One region of the Streptomyces sp. NPDC091271 genome, then DNA from elsewhere that is predicted to be linked to it. Evidence: riboswitches for the same ligand, from Rfam matches in the RefSeq annotation. Region 1 holds a riboswitch; the other holds the start of a gene.

Region 1 (4,123 bases):
TCGGCACGGCTCAGGGGGCCTGACGGCTCCACGGCATGCCTGAGCACCGGTCCGGTCGTCCGGACCGGTGCTCAGGTGTACCCCGAAGAGGTCAGGCCTCTTCGAAGTAGGCGTCCAGCGCCTCGTCGAGCTCCGCCGTCCACCCCTTGAGGTCGCCCCGGGATCCGGCCTCGACCTCGGCGTTGAACCACCGGCGGCTCGACAGGTGGACCGTCACGGTGAACCGGCGCCCGAAGCGGCCGGTCCTGACCTCGACCGCGCCGATCTCGGTCCAGTCGAACTCCGCCTCCTGGTCGTCGAGGCGGAAGCGGACGCCGTCCGCGTCCACCCTGATGGATCCGCGCCGGTCACTGACCTCGAAGACGGGGCCGTCCGCGTCGGCGGCACTCTTGCCGGTTACGGCCTCGGCCCCCGGAGCCGTCCCGCCGGCCGGGGCCTCGTCGTCGTCCCCGGCCGTGCCGTCGGAGGTCGCGTCGTCCACGGCGGTGCCGCCGGGGGCGGCCACGGGTTCGTCCACGGCCCCCTCGGCGAGCACGTCCGCAGTCCCGGCCTCCCTGGCCTCCTCGGCCTCCTCGGGCTTCTGGGACGCCGTCTTCTCCGCTTCCGCTTCCCCCTCCGTCCGCGCGGGGGCAGGGGCCGTCAGGCCGGGGATGTACGCCGGGTCTGTCCCCGCGGCGAACTCGGGCTTGGTGTTCGAATCTATGCGCTGCTCCACGGCGGGCAGTATGGACGACGAACCTGTACGTGACCAGTCACCCGTGCCCCGCCCGGCCTGTCGGCGACTCCTCCGCCGCCGTGACGCCGACAGCGCGGGCCCGGGGCCCGATCGACAGCGCGGGCCCCGGGCCCGATCGGCGCCGGAAACGGACGACGGGTGGTGCGGGTTCCGCCGAACCCGCACCACCCGTCACTTCTGTCCCTCTGTCACACGCCCGTGCGTCAGCGGTCCCGTCTCAGCGAGGCTCAGTAGGCCCCGAAGACGTTGTCGATCGAGCCGTACCTGTCCGCGGCGTAGTTGCACGCGGCCGTGATGTTGGCGACCGGGTCGTAGCTGTCCATCGACGTACCGGGCACGTGGTAGGCCTGGAAGGTCGGGTCGATGACCTGGAGCAGACCCTTGGACGGGACGCCGTTGATCGCGTTGATGTCCCAGTTGTTGATGGCCTGGGGGTTGCCCGCGGACTCACGGATGATGTTCCGGTGGATGCCCTCGTAGCTGCCGGGGATGCCGTGCTCGGCCATGACGGCGAGCGACTCCTTGATCCAGCCGTCGAGGTCGTTCGTGTACGAGACCTGCTCGGCGGCCGGAGCGGCCTCGGCGGCGGGAGCGCCCTCCGCGGCGGTGGGGGTGCTCGTGCGCTCCGAACGGTCGGCGCGGTCGGCGCCCTCCGCGGCACGGTCGGAAGAGGCGGAGGCCTTGGATTCGGCCTTGTCGCCCTTGTCCGCCGACTTGTTCTCGGCCTTGCCGCCGAGGGTCAGCTTCAGACCCGGGTGAATCAGGTCGGGGTTTGAGCCGACAACCTTCTCGTTGTCCTCGTACAGGGCCTTCCAGCCCCCGTTCACGGAATGCTCGCGTGCGATCTTTGCAAGGGTGTCACCCAAGATCACTGAATAGGTGGCGGACTCGGACTTCTGCGCGGCAATTCCCTTGCCGGACACGGAAGTCGACGTCGCAGCCTTTTCCACGGCGACCGGCTGGGCCGGGGCCGCGAAGGCGCCGGTCGCACCGATCACGGGGAGGGCCAGGGCGGCTCCGCCCGTGCTCACGGCGATGATGCCGCGGGTGAGCGAACTGGTCCTGAAACGACGGTGCTTACCGTTTTCGGGCATGCTGAATTCCTCTCCGTCGCCTGCGAAGTGAGCTGTCGGGTTCGAGCTGGAGATGCCCGGCCGCACGCGAATGCGACTTCACCCCGAGCCGCTCCGGAAACCGGATCGGCGCTTACTTGGGTCCCCCGCTCCTGCCGTACGAGAAGTGGTCGGGTAACCGGACGGCGGCAGGATTCGGCGTTCCGCCCGGAGTGATGGTGACCGTAGGCGAGAAATAGGGAAAGGAACAAGCCTGGCGCGATGATCACAATTCATTCGCAAGATCAATTCTCACGAATTCATGTAATCCACCCCACAGCGCGTCGCTCGATTCTCTTGGCGCAGAAGGGAACCGACTGCCGCACCCCTGCGTCCGGGGCCCATGAAGTGACCCTGGTCACGGAGTCCGATTCGGGCGATTTGCGCCCGCGCGAAGGCCCCAGGTCACACGAAATGGCCTTTTATGGATTACAGGATTAATTCTAAAAAACTACCTCAAATCGGGCATAAGACTCACAGCTGAGACCCAGGCGCATACCGAGGGCGCCCGCGTGGAACCGATCCGCCTATGACTGAAAGCCCTCTCGCCTCGGCGCCCCGGATCACCGTCCTGCCCGTCCAGCCCGGAAATCCCCCCTTCCGGATCGTGGAGATCGACGGAGAGGTGATCGGAAGCGCGACCGCGATGACCGATGTGCTGATCGCCGCCGCGGCGGCCGGCATTCCGGTCCACGACCTCGACGACCCGGCCGTCATCCGGTGGGTGGGCGGCGGCAAGCTCACCTGGAGGCCGCACTGAGCGGGGCGGCGAGGGAGGCGGGTGGGAGGGAGGGGTTCGCTGTCGGCGGGCCGGGTGCCCGGCGGAGGCGCGCAGGTCGCGTCACCGGCCTGCGAGAGGCTCGCATATGCAGGGCTAATCACGTAGATACCTTGCAAATGCGAGCTTTTAAAACATATTGTGCAGCGCATGCAGACCTACACCATCGGGCAGGCGGCACGTCTTCTCGGCGTGAGCCCCGACACCGCCCGCCGCTGGGCGGACGCCGGCCGGGTAGCGACCCATCGCGACGAGGGCGGGCGCCGCCTCATCGACGGCCGCGATCTGGCCGCGTTCTCGATCGAGGTCGGTCAGGCCTCCCCCGGCGAGGAGGAGGTCTCCTACACCTCGGCGCGCAACGCCTTCCCCGGCATCGTCACCGCGGTGAAGCTGGGTGACGTAGCGGCCCAGGTCGAGATCCAGGCCGGCCCGCACCGCCTCGTCTCGCTGCTGACCCGGGAAGCCGTGGAGGAACTGGGACTCGAGGTCGGCATGCAGGCCACGGCCCGCGTGAAGTCGACCAGCGTGCACATCGACCGCACCTGACGCGGCATCTGCCGTCCGGGAGCGGAGGTGTCCCCCAGGAGGCGGGCGGCGGGAAGGCGACCGTAGCCGGGAGTCTGTCAGCCCATCAGTCCGGCGGCGAGGGTCGCACCCAGTTCCCAGCACGCCTCCGTGTCGGCCTTGCCCGGCTCACCGGTGACGGTCACAGCGTCCGCCGTACGACGCCATCCGAGACCCGTGGTGATCGTCTCGATGCCCCGTACGGCGCCGGTGACGTCGTTGCCGCCGTGCACGTAGTAGCCGAAGGGCCGGCCCTTCGTCCCGTCCAGGCACGGGTAGTAGACCTGGTCGAAGAAGTGTTTCAGGGCGCCGGACATGTACCCGAGGTTCGCCGGGGTGCCGAGGAGGTAGCCGTCGGCCGCGAGTACATCGGAAGCCGTGGCGGAGAGCGCCGCGCGTCGCACGACCCGGACGCCTTCGATGTCCTCCGTCGTCGCACCGGAGACCACCGCCTCGAACAGCGCCTGGCAGTTGGGCGAGGGGGTGTGATGCACGATCAGCAGAGTGGCCACGCCCCCGAACCTACCCGCTCACCGATACCCGCGCCCTGCCGAGGGACGCGGGGGCCGGCGGCGCGGACGCCCTCTCAGCCGGCGGCGCGGAAGCCGCGCAGCCGGAGGCTGTTGCCGACGACGAAGACCGACGAGAACGCCATGGCGGCCCCGGCGATCATGGGGTTGAGCAGGCCGGCGGCGGCGAGCGGGAGGGCCGCCACGTTGTAGGCGAAGGCCCAGAACAGGTTCGAGCGGATCGTGCCCAGTGTCCTGCGGGAGAGCCGGATCGCGTCGGCGGCAACCCGCAGGTCCCCGCGTACGAGAGTCAGGTCGCCCGCCTCGATGGCGGCGTCCGTGCCCGTCCCCATGGACAGGCCCAGGTCCGCCTGGGCGAGCGCGGCCGCGTCGTTGACCCCGTCGCCGACCATGGCGACGCTGC
Region 2 (4,123 bases), on a different contig from region 1:
TGGAGCGGGCGGCCGCGGACGGCTGCACCCCGCGGGCGGCGGCGCACTCGCTCGCCGCGGACCGACTGCCGGTGATGGCGGAGCGGTTCGGCTGGTATCGGTAGGGCACGGGGGCCGGATGCCGGCGCCGCCGCGTTGGTTAGGGTGACCGCGTGGCCAGAGTGCGACTGAGTGTGGCGGAGCGACGTGAGGCGCTCCTGCGCGCTGCCGTCGAGCAGATCGAGGTCCGGGGTGTGTCCGCGGTCAGGATCGCCGATGTGGCCGCCGTTCTCGGGGTGAGCAACGCGCTGGTGCTCTACCACTTCTCGTCCAAGGAGAAACTGGTGGCCGCCGCGTTCGCATACGCGGCGGAGGCCGATCTCGCCCATCTGCGCAAGCTGCTGACCCGGCGCACCAGCGCGGTCCGGCGGCTCCGGTCCGCCGTTCGCTGGTACGCGCCGACCGGACAGGCCAAGGGCTGGCGGCTGTGGATCGAGGGCTGGGCCTCCGCACTCCGTGACCCGGTGCTGCGCGAGGTGGCCGGAGACCTCGACCAGCAGTGGAAGGCCGAGCTGGCCGAGGTGATCGAAGAGGGGGCCGCGGCGGGTGAGTTCCACTGCGAGGACCCGATGTCCGTGGCCTGGCGGCTGACAGCGCTCCTGGACGGGCTGGCCGTCCAGATGACGTCGTACGCGGGTCCGCTCTCCCGGGCCACCATGCTGCAGTGGACCGAGGAGGCGCTCGCCCGCGAACTCGGCATCGACCACGAGGCCCTGACCGCCTGAGGCTCCGAAGGGCGGGTCAGGTCTGGCGCACCGGGGCGTAGGACTCCCCCTCGATCCCGGAGACACTGCCGTTGCACGATGTCTTCCCGGGCGGCGTCCTGGAGCGGATACCCGCCCGCCCGGTGCGGGTGTCCGCATCGGACGGGTTCGTTCCGCCGGGCCCGGCCCGGCGTCCGCTCCCCCTGGCCGGCCCCTGACGACGGGTCGGCGCCGAGCGGTCAGAGCGGCAGCAGGTCGGGGCGCTTGGCCGCGACATGGTCCCCGGAGGACTCCCCGCGCAGCCGGCGGCCGAGCCACGGGACGAGGTATTCGCGCGCCCACTGGATGTCGTCGCGCCGGACCTCGAGCGCTCCGCGCTGTGCCTGCGGAGGCCACACCTGGTCGGGGTCGGCGGGCACCTGGAGGCCGAGGACCTGGGCGGCCCGCAGCGCGACGCGGGTGTGTCCCTCCGCCGAGAGGTGCAGCCGGTCGTTGTCCCAAGCTCGTCTGTCCTGCACGGACCGCAGGGACCACAGGTCCAGCACCGGGCAGTCGTAGCGGTCGGCGATGGACCGGACATGAGCGGTGTACATGGCGATCTTGCCCCGCAGATGCTTGAGCACGGGGATGCCACGGGTGTCGAAGCCGGTGGTGACCATGACCGTGCCGACCGCCTGCGTCAGGTCGGCGACCGCACGCTCGAAGCGCTCTGCCACGTCGTCCGGGTCGGAGCCGGGACGGAGGATGTCGTTGCCGCCGGCGCAGAAGCTCACCAGATCAGGTGCCAGCTGCTTGGCGCGGGGGACCTGTTCCTCGACTATCTGGTCGAGGAGCCGTCCGCGTACGGCGAGATTGGCGTACCGGAAGTTGCCGTGCTTGTCGTCCGCGGGGGCGACCGTCGCGTCGGCGCCCGGGAGCTGGTCCGCGAGGAGCACCGCGAGCCGGTCTGCCCAACCGACGAGTGTCCCGCCGGGGCCGGCGTCTCCGACGCCCTCGGTGAAACTGTCGCCAATCGCTGCGTACGACCCGATGATGCCTCGTTGTTTGTTTCTCGAATCGTCTGCCACAAGGGCTTATCTTGCACCTTCGATTGTGACCTACGCGACCGTAATAAGGGGTTGACGGGTGGTGAGAAAGACCACCCGGTCAGTTTTTGGTAAAGCCGGAATAAGGAGAGGGGCGGTGCGCAAGCGCGCACCGCCCCTCTCCTTCAGCCTGAGATGACACCCTCAGGCGGCGTGTCTCAGATGGAGACGCCGTGCGAACGCAGGTAGGCGATCGGGTCGACGTCGGAGCCGTAGCTCGGGCCGGTCCGGACCTCGAAGTGGAGGTGCGGGCCGGTGGAGTTGCCGGTGGTGCCGGAGAGGCCGATCTGCTGGCCGCCGGTGACGGTCTGGCCGGCCGAGACCTCGAGCGAGGAGAGGTGGGCGTACTGGGAGTACATGCCGTCGCTGTGCTGGATGACGACCTCGTTGCCGTACGAGCCGCTCCACCCGGCGGAGACCACGGTGCCCGGCCCGATGGACCGGACGCTGGTGCCGGAGGCCGCCTGGAAGTCGGAGCCCGTGTGGTAGCCGCTGGACCAGCTGGCGCCCGAGGCGCGGTACTGGGTGGTGACGTTGGCGTTCTCGACCGGGGTGGCCCAGCCGGAGCCGGTGCTCTCCTCCGACGCGCCGGAGTCGGCGGTCTTCGCCGCCGGAGCCGACGTCGCCTCGGCCGGGGCGGCCTTCTTCTCGGCCGGGGCGGCCTTCTTCGCCGCCGACGGGGCGGACTTGGAGGGTGCGGACTCGGCGGAGCCGGACGCCTTGGCGCCGAGGGTCAGCTTCATGCCCGGGAGGATCAGGCCGGGGTTCTCGCCGACGACGTCGCGGTTGTCCTGGTACAGCTTCTGCCAGCCGCCCTTGATCTTCTGGTCACCCGCGATCTTCGCCAGGTAGTCGCCGGAGACCACGGAGTAGGTCTTCGGGGCGCTCTTCGCCGAGGCCGGGGCGCTGTGCGCGGCGGCGGACTCGGCGGCCGGCGCGGCCTGCTCGGCGGCGTGGGCGCCGGTGGCGCCGATCAGCGGGAGGGCGAGTACGGCGCCGCCGGTCCCTGCGGCAAGGACGCCTCGGGAGATCGGGCCGGTCTTCGTGCGACGGTGCTTGCCTTTTGCGGGCATGGAAATTTCCTCTCCGGCGCCTGCGAGGTGAGCTGTCGGGTTCGGACTGGAGATGCCCGGCCGCGCGGTGCGCGTCTTTACCCCGAGCCGTACCGGATCCCTCCGGCCGGCGGCCTACCTGGTTCCCCCGCTCCTGCCACACGTGAGTCGGTGCGGATTCCGGGCGGCGGCAGGATTAGGCGTTCCGTCCGGATTGACCGTGACCGTAAGCGAGCCGGTACGTCGCGAACAAGCCGTGGATTCCGGACCGGAATCCACGCTTCATCAGCGCGCGGAATTCCCGTCACACTCCGTGGATTACGGATCTTGGCTTTCCGCACGGCGTCCGGAATACCCTCCGGCGCCTTCACCACACACCGTCACGGATATGATCCCGCTCACCCGCCTCACCCCATCTCCCGCACAAGCGGGGCATGTTCTGCTAAATACACCAATACGGACATGGCGCGGTCTCGTCCGCGCAGGGAGACCAGGACCACGGCGGCCGGGACAGTTGTCCGATGCAGCCATGTCGTATCGTCGCGGGCGTGCCCCCGTCGGCGAGCGGCGCCGACGCCCGACACCCCAGGAGCCCTTGTGACGCAGCTGCCAGAGGTCCCGCCGGTCGGCCCCGAGCCGGCGGACGTCGATCTGACCGGTGTCCGCAACTTCCGCGACGTCGGCGGGCTTCCGACCGTCGACGGCAGCACCGTGCGGTACGGGCGCCTCTACCGCAGCGGCCACCTCGCCCACGCCACGGAGGCCGACGCCGCCTTCCTCGCCGGGCTCGGCCTGCACACGATCTTCGACTTCCGCAACGCGGCGGACCACAAGCTCGACGGTCTCGACGTGGAGCTGCCCGGCGTCCGGAATGTCAGCATTCCTCTCTCCGACCCGGCGGACGGCGCGGAGTTCTGGCGGCTGGTGCGCGACGGGAACATCCAGCAGCTGCGCTCGATCCTCGCCGACGGCAAGGGAACGGGGCGGATGATCGCCTCGTACCGTTCGATCATCAAGGACCGCACCGCCGAACACAGCCGTGTGCTGCACGCGCTGGCCGAGGACAGCGTGCCGGCGCTGATGCACTGCGCGGCGGGCAAGGACCGGGCCGGCCTGTCGATCGCGGTCTCCCTGCTCGCGATCGGCGTCGAGAAGGAGGCCATCGAGGCCGACTACCTCAAGTCGAACGACGCGCACCGCCGCTACAAGGTGCGCCGTAGCGACACCTCACCGGTAGGGATGT

Evidence for each region. Region 1 has a riboswitch for cyclic di-AMP ahead of ACIQM3_RS34530 (transglycosylase SLT domain-containing protein). Riboswitches for the same ligand answer to the same signal wherever they lie in the genome.
Region 2: linked by a shared signal. The riboswitch ahead of ACIQM3_RS16520 (peptidoglycan DD-metalloendopeptidase family protein) and the one ahead of ACIQM3_RS34530 (transglycosylase SLT domain-containing protein) in region 1 are both predicted to bind cyclic di-AMP.

Annotation. Positions count from the first base shown of each region.
Region 1 is NZ_JBIVVD010000010.1:123,394-127,516, forward strand. It holds gene ACIQM3_RS34520 (SIS domain-containing protein) at 1-23, shown strand, start outside; gene ACIQM3_RS34525 (hypothetical protein) at 92-715, opposite strand; gene ACIQM3_RS34530 (transglycosylase SLT domain-containing protein) at 964-1,830, opposite strand; cyclic di-AMP (ydaO/yuaA leader) riboswitch at 1,835-2,020, opposite strand; gene ACIQM3_RS34535 (hypothetical protein) at 2,378-2,608, shown strand; gene ACIQM3_RS34540 (molybdopterin-binding protein) at 2,777-3,172, shown strand; gene ACIQM3_RS34545 (flavodoxin family protein) at 3,250-3,702, opposite strand; gene ACIQM3_RS34550 (heavy metal translocating P-type ATPase) at 3,777-4,123, opposite strand, start outside.
Region 2 is NZ_JBIVVD010000004.1:8,419-12,541, reverse strand. It holds gene ACIQM3_RS16535 (Glu/Leu/Phe/Val dehydrogenase dimerization domain-containing protein) at 1-104, shown strand, start outside; gene ACIQM3_RS16530 (TetR/AcrR family transcriptional regulator) at 153-764, shown strand; gene ACIQM3_RS16525 (SGNH/GDSL hydrolase family protein) at 983-1,810, opposite strand; gene ACIQM3_RS16520 (peptidoglycan DD-metalloendopeptidase family protein) at 1,987-2,901, opposite strand; cyclic di-AMP (ydaO/yuaA leader) riboswitch at 2,904-3,064, opposite strand; gene ACIQM3_RS16515 (tyrosine-protein phosphatase) at 3,478-4,123, shown strand, end outside.